2 linked regions of the Pigmentiphaga sp. H8 genome follow. The protein of the gene in region 1 interacts with the protein of each later gene in a pairwise test. Links are inferred from orthologs where the notes say so. Each region holds a gene or a part of one and is shown on either strand. Other genes may lie near its edges.

What was found.
Region 2: the proteins of EGT29_RS08240 (region 1) and ptsN interact in binary tests that used the Escherichia coli proteins (3 or more experiments, as listed by UniProt). The link is inferred for Pigmentiphaga sp. H8 from one-to-one orthologs.

Annotation. Positions count from the first base shown.
Region 1 is NZ_CP033966.1:1,741,867-1,749,189, forward strand. Bases 1,407-4,775 are described here. They hold EGT29_RS08240 (sensor histidine kinase KdpD), read right to left. Parts: upstream 4,397-4,775; coding sequence 1,607-4,396; downstream 1,407-1,606. Other genes in these bases: kdpE (two-component system response regulator KdpE), read right to left, coding at 1,407-1,634; kdpC (potassium-transporting ATPase subunit KdpC), read right to left, coding at 4,424-4,775. Outside these bases: EGT29_RS08230 (GGDEF domain-containing protein), read right to left, coding at 1-808; more of kdpE, read right to left, coding at 942-1,406; more of kdpC, read right to left, coding at 4,776-5,026; potassium-transporting ATPase subunit KdpB, read right to left, coding at 5,051-7,177; potassium-transporting ATPase subunit KdpA, read right to left, coding at 7,198-7,323. UniProt on the Escherichia coli protein: Member of the two-component regulatory system KdpD/KdpE involved in the regulation of the kdp operon. KdpD may function as a membrane-associated protein kinase that phosphorylates KdpE in response to environmental signals.
Region 2 is NZ_CP033966.1:808,096-814,840, forward strand. Bases 2,798-5,588 are described here. They hold ptsN (PTS IIA-like nitrogen regulatory protein PtsN), read right to left. Parts: upstream 4,536-5,588; coding sequence 4,059-4,535; downstream 2,798-4,058. Other genes in these bases: rapZ (RNase adapter RapZ), read right to left, coding at 2,798-2,902; hprK (HPr(Ser) kinase/phosphatase), read right to left, coding at 3,087-4,019; hpf (ribosome hibernation-promoting factor, HPF/YfiA family), read right to left, coding at 4,930-5,259; EGT29_RS03985 (RNA polymerase factor sigma-54), read right to left, coding at 5,536-5,588. In the rest of the region: EGT29_RS28915 (MFS transporter), read left to right, coding at 619-873; EGT29_RS03960 (septal ring lytic transglycosylase RlpA family protein), read right to left, coding at 887-1,966; more of rapZ, read right to left, coding at 1,970-2,797; more of EGT29_RS03985, read right to left, coding at 5,589-6,745. UniProt on the Escherichia coli protein: Seems to have a role in regulating nitrogen assimilation.

The DNA of each region.
Region 1 (7,323 bases):
TGTCGTTGATGGCCTTGAAGGTGTCCAGGTCCAGCAGCACCAGGCTGAACGGATACTCCGGGTGACGCTGCGGGCGGCCAAGGCTCAGGTCTTCGAAATTGCGGCGGTTCTTCAGTTGCGTGAGCGGGTCGGTAACGCGTTCGTGCTTGAGCGGCGCGATGATGTCGGACAGGGCGCTGGCGAACAGCGACCCGCCCAGCACCAGGACGAGGGCGGCGGGCGGAAGAGCCAGCAGCCAGGCGTTGGGCTGCACGAACTCGCCTGACTGGGGCGGGGTCGAGCCCGCGACCCAGGAAATGCCCAGGAACAGGCAGGCGCAAACGAGCGGAAGCATCCAGTACAGGACCTGGTCGGCTATGCCCCCGCGGCGCAGCGTGCCCAGCCGCATCCAGGCCAGGAGCAGCAGCGCGCCCAGGCCGACGCCCAGCGTATAGGCGAACGCGGGGACGTCGTTCTGCATGATGTGGAAGTGCAGCAGCAGGACCAGGATGGCGATGCCCAGCGCGCCCAGCGGCGATCCGTCGGCGTCGATGCCGCAGCGCGCGAGCAGGCCGCGGGCAAGCAGCAGCGCGCTGCCCACGTAGAGCACGGCGGCGGCCAGGTCGTCGCCCGTCATATCGGCGTGATCGAAGATGCGCAACAGGGTACCGGCGGCGTAGACGGCGAAGGCGGCGGCGTACAGCAGCAGATAGGCGCGCGGACGCTCGTGGGCCCACAGGCAGGCGAAGCCCAGCGCGAACAGCAGGCACATCGCGGGATTGCCGAGCGCCAGGGCCTGGCTGGCGGTAAGTGGCAGGGACGAGTCCAATTTGGCACTCCTGAACGACCCGGTCTATGAAGCCTTGCCGGGACAGGTAGCCGTATCTTAGGAAGGGACGCCCAGGAATGAAACTGCTTGTAAAGAATCGTTCACGTTTGCGCGCGCGATGCCGCCAGGGTGTTCAGCCGGCGAAACGGTAGCCGACGCCGACCTCCGTCAGCAGGTAGGCCGGCTGAGCCGGGTCGGCCTCGAGTTTCTGCCTGAGATGGCCCATGTAGATGCGCAGATAATGGTTGTTGCCGACGTAGGCCGGACCCCACACCTCGCGCAGGAGTTCTCGGTGCGTCAGGACCTTGCCGCGGTGCGCCGCCAAAGTGGCGAGCAGGCGGTATTCGCGGTTGGTCAGGTGCACGGCCTCGCCGCCGCGGGTCACGGTGCGCCGGGCGAAATCCAGGGTGACTTCGCCGAAATGGATTTCCGCCGGCTGGCCGGCTCCCCCGCGCGCGTGCCGGCGCAGCAGGACCCGCACCCGCGCCAGGAGTTCGCCCACGCCGAAGGGCTTGCTCAGATAGTCGTCGGCACCGGCGTCCAGCGCGCCGATCTTGTCGCTTTCGGCGTCGCGGGCCGACAGCACCAGTACCGGCACTTCGGTCCAGCCGCGCAGCTCGGGGATCAGCGTCATGCCGTCGGCATCGGGCAGGCCCAGGTCCAGGATGACCAGGTCGGGGTGCCGGGTTCCGGCCTCGATCAGTCCGCGCTGCACGGTCTCGGCCTCGAAGATCGCGGCGCCTTCGCCCTCCAGCGCGCTGCGAACGAAGCGGCGGATGGCCGCGTCGTCTTCGATGATCAGGATGTTGGGTCGGTAGTCGAACATGGCGTGTCCGGTTCGGGATGGATGTCCGGCGGCGTGCCCAGGGGCAGAGTGAACGCGAAACGCGCGCCGCGTCCGCCCGGCGCGGCTTCGAGCCCGATGTCGCCGCCGTGGGCGCGGATGATGGCCTGGCAGACGGCCAGGCCCAGGCCTACGCCTGGCGTGGACGATTCGCGTTCGCCGCGGGCGAACTTGTCGAAGATGCGGTCCGCGATGTCTGGCGGTACGCCGGGGCCATCGTCGGTCACCAGCGTGGCAAGCCGGTCGCCGCGGATTTCGGCGTCGATGCGCAGGGTGCTGGACTCGGGGGTGTACTTGATGGCGTTCTCGAGCAGGTTGCACAGCACGCGTTCGATCAGGACGCCGTCGCATTCCACCAATGGCAGGTCGGACAGGCGGCCCACGGCGACGCGTCGTTGGCCCAGGGCATCGCGCATGTAGGCCAGCGCCGATCCGACCAGTTCCTCGATGGACTGCCATTCGCGGTGCAGCGGCGCATCGCCGCTCTGCAGCCGGGCCATGTCGAGGATGTTGTCCACCATGGCGTGCATGCGGCGGGCCTGCACCGTCAGCCCGTGCAGCGCGTCGCGCACCCCGCGCGGCAGTTCGGGATGCTGCCGCTGCAAGGTCTCCGATGTGCCGACCAGGCTGGTCAGCGGCGTGCGCAGGTCGTGCGAGACGGCGGACAACAGCGAGTTGCGCAGTTTCTCGGACTCGACGTTCAAGAGCGCATGCTGGGCGACTTCCACATAGTGCAGGCGTTCGAGCGCGATGGCCACCAGCGTGCCGTAGGCCGCCATCTGCCGGCGGCTTTCGGCGTCGTCCAGGTCGGGGCGGCCGCCACAGGCGATCGCCAGCACGCCGCGCGTGCGCATCGAGGCCTGCAGGGGCAGGTAGTAGAAGGCGCTGGTGGACAGCGTGGCCGTGCCGGCGCCGGCGGGCTGCCCGTGGTCGTAGGCCCATTGCGCCAGAGCCGGCTCCAGCCCCGCGGAGGCATCGGCCGGGGTCGCGGACAGCAGCCGGTCGGCGGTGTCCAGGACGTACAGCACGCAGTGGGTGTCGAAGGCCGCGTGGACATACGAGGACGTGGCTTCGACGATCTGTTCCGGCTGCAGCGCCGACGACAGCTCGCGCGCGAATTCGTACAGCCCGTGCGCCTCGGCCTCGCGGCGGACCGAGGTTTCGGCCTGCAGGCGCAGCCCCGCGGTCAACTGCCCGACCACGAGCCCCGCCGCCAGCAGGACGAGGAAGGTCAGCGCATACTGGATGTCGGAGATCGCGAAGGACCACAGGGGCTGGACGAACAGGAAATCGAACAGGCCGACGCTGACCAGCGAAGCAAGGGCGGCCGGCCCGCGGCCATGGCGCAGCGCCACCCCGATCACCGCCAGCAGGAACAGCATGACGATGTTGGTCTGGTGCAGCACCGGGAAGGCCAGCGAGGACAGCGCGGCCGCGGCGCCGCAATACACCAGCGCCCAGAGATAGGCCGGCAGGTGGGAGGCGCCGCGCGGCTGTCGCTCGCCGGCCCGCGCCGTTGCCGCCGCGCGCGCCGGCGCGGGCAGGGGTGGCGCGGCGATGCGGATCACGTCGATTTCCGGGCAGGCGGCCGCCAACAGGTCGGCGAAGCTGTGGCGGTGCCAGATCCAGCCCGGCGCCAGCAGCCGCGACAGCAGGCCCGACAGCGACAGGCGCAGGCGCCGCAGGCCGCCCGGCGCGGTGCGGCCCAGCACCACCTTGGTGATGTTGTGGCGCCGCGCGTAGCGCACCACGGCCTCGACCAGATCGGTGCCGCCCAGGACCTCGGTGCGGGCGCCCAGCGACTCGGCGTGCGCCAGCACGCGCCGCAGGGTGTCGTGCCGCGAAGCCGGCTGGGGCTGGACGCGCAGGCTCTCGATGGTGACCACGTGCAGTTCGCAATCGAGTTGCTGGGCGAGGCGATGCGCGTTGCGCACCACGTGGCCGGCATCGTCGGCGGCGATACAGGCAAGGACGGCTTCCCGGGTGCGCCAGATATCCGTGATGGCCCGGTCCAGCCGGTAGGCCTGGACGTCGTCGTCCACGTGTTCCGCGGTGCGCCGCAGGGCCAGTTCGCGCAGCGCGATCAGGTTGCCCTTGCGGAAGAAATGGCCGGCGGCGTGCCGGGCCTGCTCGGGCAGGTATACCTTGCCCTGGCGCAGGCGGCGCAGCAGCTCGTCGGCCGAGGTGTCGACCAGGATGATTTCGGCGGCGCCGTCGAACACGGCGTCGGGCACGGTCTCCCGTATCCGCACGCCGGTGATGCCTCCCACCGCTTCGTTCAAGCTGTCCAGGTGCTGCACGTTCAGCGTGGTCCAGACGTCGATGCCGGCCGCGAGCAGTTCGTGCACGTCCTGCCATCGCTTGTCGTGGCGAGACCCAGGGACGTTCGAGTGAGCCAGTTCGTCCACCAGCACCAGGGCGGGCCGCCGCGCCAGCGCGCCGTCCAGGTCGAATTCCTTCAACACCCGTTCGCGGTAGCGGATCTCGGCCAGGGGCAGGGCAGGGATGCCGGCCAGCAGGGCCATCGTTTCCTTGCGCCCATGCGTCTCGACGACGCCGGCCACCACGTCCGCGCCTTGCTCCATCCGGTGGCGCGCGGCCTCCAGCATGGCGTAGGTCTTGCCGACGCCGGCCGAGGCGCCGAAATAGATGCGCAGCCGGCCGCGCGCGGCCGGCCGCCCGGCGGCATCGAGGTTCCTGAGCAGGGTATCGGGGTCGGGACGGCCGGGGGCGGCGGATGCCATGTGTGGGGTCTGGGCGCGGACGGCGGATCAGGAGCGGGGCTGCCGGTCCAGCGCAAGGTTGAGCTGGAGTACGTTTACCACGGGTTCGCCCAGTATGCCGATGAACGGCCGCTGCGTATGCGCGGCGATCAGTTTTTCCACCTCGTCCGAGGACAGCCCGCGCTCGCGTGCCACCCTCGGCGCCTGGTAGCGGGCGCCCGCCACGCTGATGTGGGGATCCAGGCCGCTGCCCGAAGCGGCAACCAGGTCCACCGGGATCGGCGCCGCGTTGCCCGGGTCGGCCCGCCGCAGCGCCAGGGCGCGCTCGCCGGCCAGGCGCGCCAGGTCGGGATTGCTCGGCCCGAGGTTGGAACCGCCGGAAGCTTGCGCGTTGTACGGGCGGTCGGCGGTGGCCGAGGGACGGCCCCAGAAATAGCGGGGCGCGGTGAACGACTGGCCGATCAGCGCCGAGCCGACCGTCGTTCCCTCCGACTGGACGAGCGATCCGTCCGCCTGGTGCGCGAAAGCCAGCCGGGCCAGGGCGGTGGTGGCCAGCGGATAGAGCAGGCCGGTAACGACGGAGAGCGCCGCGAACACGGCCAGGGCGGGGCGCAGCACGCGTTGCCGGGCGGGAGAGGAAGCAGGGGTCATGAAAGTCTCCGGGAATCGGGAGGGTCAGGCGAGTCCGGCCGCGGCCAGGATCATGTCGATCAGCTTGATGCCGGCGAAGGGCACCAGCAGGCCGCCCAGTCCATACACCAGCAGATTGCGGCGCAGCAGCGCGGCCGCGCCCAGCGGCCGGTAGCGCACGCCCTTCAAGGCCAGCGGGATCAGCACGATGATGATCAGCGCGTTGAAGATCACGGCCGACAGGATGGCCGACGACGGCGAGGCCAGGCGCATGACGTTCAGCGCGGCCAGTTGCGGGTAGACGCCGGCGAAGGCAGCGGGAATGATCGCGAAATACTTGGCCACGTCGTTGGCGATGCTGAAGGTGGTCAGCGCGCCGCGCGTCATCAGCATCTGCTTGCCGGTCTCGACCACTTCGATCAGCTTGGTCGGATCCGAGTCCAGGTCGACCATGTTGCCGGCTTCCTTGGCGGCCTGGGTGCCGGAATTCATCGCCACCGCGACGTCGGCCTGCGCCAGCGCGGGGGCGTCGTTGGTGCCGTCCCCGGTCATGGCCACCAGCCGGCCGTCGGCCTGGTAGCGGCGGATCAGCGCCAGCTTGGCTTCGGGCGTGGCCTGGGCCAGGAAGTCGTCCACGCCGGCCTCGGCGGCGATGGCCGCCGCCGTGAGCTTGTTGTCGCCGGTGATCATCACGGTCTTGATGCCCATGCGGCGCAGTTCTCCGAACCGTTCCCGCATGCCGGGCTTGACGATGTCCTTGAGTTCGACCACGCCCAGCGCCGCCCGGCCGTCGCACACCACCAGCGGCGTGCTGCCGCGCCGGCCCGCATCGTCGGCCGCGCGCGCGACGGCCTCGGGCAGCGCGGCGCCCTGTCCGGCCAGCCAGGCCTGTATCGCGTCGACCGCGCCCTTGCGTACGCGGCGGTCCGCCAGGTCCACGCCGCTCATGCGGGTATGAGCCGAGAAGGGAACGAAGACCGCGCCGGCGGCCGCCTCGGGCGCCTGGCCCAACTGGCGGGCCGCCAGCGCGGCGATGCTGCGGCCTTCGGGCGTCTCGTCGGCCTGCGAGGCCAGGCAGGCGGCGCGCGCCAGGACGTCGGCCGCCACGCCGGGCGCCGGGTGGAAGGCGCTGGCCTGGCGATTGCCGAAGGTGATGGTGCCGGTCTTGTCCAGCAGCAGCACGTCCACGTCGCCGGCCGCTTCCACGGCCCGGCCCGAGGTGGCGATCACGTTGGCGCGCATCATGCGGCTCATGCCGGCCACGCCTATCGCCGAGAGCAGGCCGCCGATGGTGGTCGGGATCAGGCAGACCAGCAGCGCGACCAGCGCGGTGATGGCGATGGCCGTTCCCTGGCCGGCGGCGGAAATGGCGAAGAACGAGAAGGGAAGCAGGGTCGCGACGACCAGCAGGAAGACCAGCGTCAGGCCCACCAGCAGGATGTTCAGGGCGATCTCGTTCGGGGTCTTCTGGCGCCGCGCGCTTTCCACCATCGCGATCATGCGGTCCAGGAAGCTTTCGCCGGGGTTGGCCGCGACCTGCACGATGATCCAGTCAGACAGCACGCGCGTGCCGCCCGTCACCGACGAGAAGTCGCCGCCGGCCTCGCGGATGACCGGCGCCGATTCGCCGGTGATGGCGCTTTCGTCCACCGAGGCGATGCCGGCGATGATCTCGCCGTCGCCCGGTATGGTGCCGCCCGCCTCGACCAGCACGACGTCGCCCTTGCGCAGGCTGCCCGACGGACGTTCCGCGACGTGGCCGCGGTAGGCCTCGGCCGTTGCCGGTGTGCCGGCCGGCACGCCGGCAACGACCCGGGCGATCACGGTGGTGCGCAGTCCGCGCAGCGCGGCCGCCTGCTGCTTGCCGCGCCCTTCGGCCAGCGCCTCGGCGAAGTTGGCGAACAGCACGGTGAACCACAGCCAGGCGGAGACGGCGAACATGAAGCCGGTGTCGGCATCGGCGTGGCCGAACAGGCCCGCGATCCACAGCAGGGTGGTCAGCATGCTGCCCGCGTACACGGTGAACATCACCGGATTGCGGACCTGGGTCGAGGGCCGCAGCTTGAGCAGGCTTTCTTTCAGGGCCGCGCCGAGCGGGATGCCCGACCGGGCGCGCGGGGCAGGTGCCGCGGCGGCGGGGTGGGGAAGGGAAGGTTCCAGATGCGTAGACATGATGATGCCCGTCCAGGCGTTCAGGGTTGCAGGTGTTCCGCCACCGGCCCCAGGGCCAGCGCGGGGATGTAGGTCAGCGCGCCCACCATCAGCACGGCGCCGATCAGCAGCGCGACGAACAGCGGCCCGGTGGTGGGCATGGTGCC
Region 2 (6,745 bases), 930 kb from region 1 along the record:
AGAGCGCCTTCGCCGCCGGCTATGCGCTGGCGGCCATCGTCGCGGCGCTGGTGCTGCCCACGCTGGGCTGGCGCTGGGTGTTCGCGGTCGGCCTGGTGCCCGCGCTGTTCGCATTCTGGGTGCGCCGCCATGCGTCCGAGCCCGAGATCTGGGCGGGCCAGAAAGAGCGCCTGGGCGTCGGCGCCACCCTGAAGCTGCTGTTCGGCCAGCACCTGCGCAGCACGGTGGTCGGCCTGGCCTTCACCGCCGCGGCCATGTGCGGCTACTGGGGCCTGTTCACGTGGATTCCGACCTATCTGGCCACGCCCGTCAGCGCGGGCGGCGCCGGCCTGGACCTGACCAAGTCCACGACCTGGATCGTCATCATGCAGGTGGGCGCGGCACTGGGCTTCATCTGCTTCGGCTACATCGCCGACCGGATCGGCCGCCGCATGGCCTTCATCCTGTTCTTCCTGCTCTCGGCCGTGTGCGTGCCGCTGTACGTGCAGATCGAGTCCAGCCTGGTGCTGCTGGCGTTCGGACCGCTGGTCGCCTTCGTGGGCACGGGGTTCTACAGCGGTTTCGCGCCTACCTTCGCCGAGCTGTTCCCGACCAGCATCCGCGCGACCGCGCGCCTTCGTGGGCACGGGGTTCTACAGCGGTTTCGCGCCTACCTTCGCCGAGCTGTTCCCGACCAGCATCCGCGCGACCGCGCAGGGCTTCATCTACAACACCGGCCGGGCCACCAGCGCGCTGGCGCCGGCCGCGGTGGGCTTTTTCTCGGCTACCCACGGCGTCGCGAGCGCGCTGGGAGCCACCGCCGGGTTCTTCGCGCTGGCCGCGGTCATCGTGTATTTCTTCCTGCCCGAGACCAAGGGCGGCGAGCTGGAATAGCGGTGGCGCCCGGTCAGCGCACGACGATGACCGGGGCGATGTCCAGCCTGGCCTGCACGCGCTGCGCGGCCGCCAGCGCGCTTTCGCGCGAGGGGTAGGGGCCCAGGTGCACGCGGTGCAGGCTATCGGTGTTCACGATGCGCAGCGGTTCGGTCTGGTCCCCCAACTGGGTCCGGATCCGGGATGCCAGGTCCTCGGCGTTGCGCTGGCCGCTGAAGGCGCCCACTTGCAGGAAGATGCCCGATTGCGGTGACGACACCACCGGCGTGGTGGCCGCCAGCGGGACCTGCACGCCGCCTGCCATGGGCGCGGGGCTTGCTGCCGGCAAGGGGGACGCCAGCGGCGGCAGTTCCCGTACCTGGCTGGCCGGTGGCTGCGTGGCCACCGGGATGGCGACCACCTCGGCCTCGGCCACCGGCGCGGGCGCCGCGGCCAGCATGGGAGCGCTGCCGCGCTCGTTGCGGATCCTGGCGATTTCCTGCGGGCCCAGCCATTCGACCTCGACTTCGCCGCTGCCCTGCGAGAGCAGGCCCAGCTTGTAGGCGGCGGTGTAGGAAAGATCGATGATGCGGTCGCTGTGGAACGGGCCGCGGTCGTTCACGCGCACGATCACCGACTTGCCCGTCCCGACCCGCGTGACGCGGGCGTAGCTGGGGATGGGCAGCGTGGTATGGGCCGCGGTCATCGCGTACATGTCGTAGATCTCGCCGTTCGACGTGCGCGCGCCATGGAACTTGCGGCCGTACCACGACGCGACGCCGCGCACCTTGTAGGGCTGCATGGAGGTGTCGGGAACGTAGCGCTTGCCGAAGATCACGTAGGGCTTGTTCGCGCCGCTGGCCAGCGGTTCCACGGCCGGCAGCGGGTCGGGCACCAGGTCCAGGTTGGCGGGCGGATTGGACGGCGGGCCGTCGTCCTTGTAGTAGCCGCCGCCGCGCGAACCAGACGGCCCCTTGGGCGTGGTGCCGCAGGCGGCCAGGAGCACCGTGGCGCAGACCGCCGCCCAGAGCAGGGGACCTTTGGTCCCCCCGCGCAATGGGCGGCTGGTCGTGGGGCGCGCGCCAGGCAGGGGAGGCCGGTCGGTCTGCTTCATCGTCTAGGGTCCTGGATGCTGGGGTCTGGCAAGCGGCGGCGCCTCGGCGGGGCCGCCGCCCGGATCATAAAGGTCGAACTGCTTTTGTGCACGGTGGCGCACCAGCACCTGTCCCTGGCCCGCGAACATGGCGGCCAGCTGTTCCACCACGTAGACCGACCGGTGCGTGCCGCCCGTACAGCCTATGGCCACCGTCAGGTAGCTGCGCGTGTCCTGCATGTACTCGGGCAGCCAGGTGCGGATGAAGGCGGCGATGTCGTCGATCATGCGCCCCACGCTGGGGATGGCCGCCAGGAAGTTCGCCACCGGGGCGTCCCGCCCCGTCAACGGCCGCAGGACCGGGTCGTAGTGGGGGTTGGGCAGGCAGCGCACGTCGAACATCAGGTCCGCGTCCAGCGGCACGCTTTCCTTGAACGCGAACGATTCGAAGGTCAGGACCAGCGGCACGGTATCGGCCTGCACCACGTTGCGCACCCAGGACCGCAGTTGCGAGGGCGTCAGCCCCGTGGTGTCGATGACGTGCCCCAGCTCGCGCAGCGGTCCCAGCAGCTCGCGCTCATGCGCGATGCAGGCCTCGACCGAGGGCGCGACGCCTTCGTGGAAAAGCTTGTCGGTTAGCGGATGGCGGCGGCGCGACTCCGAATAACGCTGCACCAGCGTACCGGTATCGGCGTCCAGGAATACCACGCGGATCTCGGTGCCCAGCGCGCGCAGCGCATTGATGGTGCCCGGCAGGCTGGCGATCGCCCCGCTGGAGCGCGCATCGATGGATACCCCGACACGCTGCAGCCCTTCATCGTGCGCGGCCGCGATGAAATCGTGAAGAAAACGGACAGGAAGATTATCGACGCAGTTGTAGCCGAAATCCTCCAGGGTACGAAGAGCCACGGACTTGCCCGAGCCCGAGATACCGGTGATGAAAACGACACGTAACACAGCAGGCTTTGCCTCGTAAAAGAGGTTCGTTCGAAGCCTGAACAATAACGCACACTCCCAAACCTGTCCCCCTTTCCCCCTACCCACGCCAGCCTATTGGTTGCCAGGAAACCGCGGATCCGGCTTTGCCGGTCCGCCGGTTTCGCCCCCTGGGGGGCGCCCGAAGGGCGTAGGGGGGGGACCTCTACGGCTCGCCGTTCTGGATGGCGTCCATCTGCCGTTCCATGAACTCGGTCATGGTGTCGATGCCGCGCAGTTGCAGGATGGCGTTGCGGACCGCCGCCTCGACCAGCACGGCCAGGTTGCGGCCGGCGGCCACGGGCAGGACGACCTTGCGTATGGGCAGGGCCAGCACGTCCTGGGTCATGGCCTGGAGGGGAAGGCGCTCGAAATTGGCTTCGGGCGAGGTGGTGCGGACCAGGTGGACGATGATCTTGAGCTTCATCTTCCGGCGCACCGAGGTCTCGCCGAAGATCGCGCGGATGTCCAGCAGCCCGAGGCCGCGCACTTCCAGCATGTTCTGCAGCAGCGGCGGGCACCGGCCCTCGATCAGGTTGGGAGCGATGCGCGAGAACTCCACGGCGTCGTCGGCGACCAGGCCGTGGCCGCGCGAAATCAGTTCCAGCGCCAGCTCGCTCTTGCCCAGGCCCGATTCGCCGGAGATCAGCACGCCCATGCCGAGCACGTCCATGAACACGCCGTGCACGGTGGTGACGGGGGCGAGCTTCTTGGCCAGGTAGATGCGCAGCAGGTCGATGACCTGCGCCGCCGAGCGGGGCGAGGCCAGCAGCGGCACGTTGCGCTGTTCGCAGTGTTCCAGCAGGTCGGCCGGGGCGGCCAGGCCGTCGGCCATGATGATGGCCGGCACGCCGCTGGCCAGCAGTTCATCCAGGTGGTGGGCGCGCCGGCGGGCTTCCAGCCGGGCGTAGAACGCCAGTTCCTCGTGGCCGAAGACCTGGATGCGGGACGGGTGGATGAGGTTCAGGTGGCCGACCAGGTCGGCAGCGGCCAGGCAGGTGTCGGGCAGCGGCGAGCGATTCGCGTTCGAGCGCCCCGCCAGCCAGCTCAAGGAAATCTTGTCGGTGTTTTCGTCGACCAGTTTTTCGATAGTAAGCATGGGGCACACGGAAAAGGCGGCCGACCGGGGCCGGCCGGGTCAGACCGCGGCGTCGGACTGGGCCGGTTCCCAGTGGGTCAGCAGCGAGTGGATCGCGCTGGCCGAGGGTTCGGTGGCCAGGGCCTCGCGCAGCGCGCGGTTGGACAGCATCTGCGCCAGCTCGGACAGGATTTCCAGGTGCACCTGCGTGGCCTGCTCGGGTACGAGCAGGAATACCAGCATTTGCACGGGCTTGCCATCGGGGGCGTCGAAATTGATGGGCTGAGCCAGGCGCACGAAGGCGGCCACCGCATCGGTCAGCCCCTTGATGCGGCCGTGCGGCACGGCTACGCCTTGACCCAGGCCGGTCGAGCCGAGCCGTTCGCGCGCGAACAGGCTGTCGAACACCACCGAGCGGGCGATGCCGTGATTGTTCTCGAACAATAGGCCGACTTGTTCGAAAACGCGCTTCTTGCTGGTGACTTCCAGATCAAGCAGCACGTTCGAAGGGGGGAGTATCCGCGAGATCAGATTCATAACGTATGCGCCGGTCGGGCGATACAAATTCGCACAATAGATGGACCGGGCGACATCTTTTGGAGATGGACGTCGATTATAGCCAGCGTCCCGGTTCTGTCACGAAAAGCGGCACTTTTGTGCCCCGCAAACAACCCGTCCGTATCCCGACCTGGCATCACACGCCCTCGTCCCACGAAGGAAGCGCCCACCCGGGGCCCTACCCAGTCCCTCGAAAACCATGGCGCAGCGCGGCATTTCTCGATTCTGATCACGGGTAACTGGACGCGAACTCATCCTTTAAACGAAACAACGGCGGGAAAAGCCTCCTTCCCCCGCCAGCCGATGTTTTATCCAGGGGCACCGCGGATCCGGCTCCGCCGGTCCGCCAGTGCCGCCCCCCGGGGGGCGCCCGTCAGGGCGTAGGGGGGGGAATTCTCTTCATTGCTTCCTCGACCCGAGGTCGCTGGACCTTGTCCTTGTACTTGATGACCTGTCGGTCGACTTTATCGACAAGGGCGTCGATGGCCGCGTATAGATTTTCTTCTTGGGCCTCGCAATGGACGTCCTTGCCTCGGAGATGCATGGTGATTTCCGCGCTGTGGCGCAGTTTTTCCACGGAAAGCAGCACCTGGATATCGATGACGTGATCGAAATGCCTCAGCACCCGCGTGAGCTTGTTCAGGACGTACTCACGTATGGCAGGGGTCACGATGAGGTGATGTCCGCTGATGCTCAGATTCATGTAAAGCCCTCCTTGAAGCAATGTACCGGGAGACTTCCCCGGAGCCCGCGCCCATGTCCGCAGGGCATGGGCGCTTGTGGCACGAGCGTGCCACTTTGCTTGCGTCGCTCCGAACGTTCCGGATGTCGCCACGCAATCGAAGTGGCTGGCACATGCGTTTTCAGCGGTTGCTATAAAGATGAGCCTTTATCCGGGGCTTTCAAGTACGGTCTAACCCTAGCATCGCGATCAGGTGATGGATGCGCGGCATGCGATGCCGCGCGGGCGCGATCCGTACTAGATGCTCTTACGCAGGGAAACCGGCGGAATCTTGAGCGCTTCGCGGTATTTGGCCACCGTGCGGCGGGCCACGACGATACCCTGCTCCCCCAGCGTCTGCGCAAGTTGGCTGTCGGATAGTGGCTGGGTAGGATCCTCCGCACCAATGAGTTGCTTGATCAGCGCACGGATCGCCGTGGACGATGCCGCTCCTCCGGTCTCCGTGGCGACGTGGCTGCCGAAGAAATACTTCAACTCGAAAGTCCCCAGCGGGGTGAGCATGTATTTCTGCGTAGTGACGCGTGAGATCGTCGACTCATGCAAGCCTAGTGTATCTGCTATTTCGCGTAATACAAGAGGCCGCATGGCGACTTCGCCATGGTTGAGGAAACCCTGCTGCCGGTCGACGATGGCCTGGGCCACGCGCAGAATGGTGTCGAAGCGTTGCTGGACATTGCGTATCAGCCAGCGCGCCTCCTGCAGCTGCGAGGACAGCCCGGGATGGGCCGAGCTGCGCTCGGACTTCAGGATCTGCGCGTACATCTGGTTGATGCGCAGCCGCGGCATGGCTTCGCCGTTGAGCATGGCGCGCCACTGGTTGCCGGCCTTGCGCACGATCACGTCGGGCACGACGTAGTCCGCGGCGGGCGACGAATAGCGCGAACCGGGTCGCGGGTCGAGCCGGCGGATCAGGCTCTGGGCCGCGCGCAGCTGGTCGTCGTTGCAGCCCAGCGCCTTGCGCAGCTTGGCGTAGTCCCGCGCGCCCAGCAGCGGCAGGTGCTGGGCGGCGATCTGGCGGGCCAGGGCCAGCACGTCGGCATCGCGGGCCTCGGGCAGGCAATCGAGGTCCGGCACGCGCAATTGCAGGCACAGGCATTCGGAGATGTTGCGGGCGCCCACGCCGGCCGGATCGAAGGACTGGAGCAGCCCCAGCGCCGAACGCAGTTCGTCGGCGTCGATTTCCAGCTCGGGCGGGAACAGCGCGGCCAGTTCTTCCAGCGACACGTCCAGGTAGCCGTTGTCGTCCAGTTCGTCGACCAGCGCCGTCACCAGCGCCGCATCGCGCGGCGTGGCCTGCGTCAGCGCGAGCTGGCCCAGCAGGTGCTCGCGCAGCGAGGCATCGGGCGCCGCCAATTGCGGCGCGGTGTCGTCGTCGTGCTCGCCGCCGGGGCGGTGCAGCTCCGGCATGTCGGGCAGGTCCGGCGCGTCGCCGGCGTCGGCCGGCGAC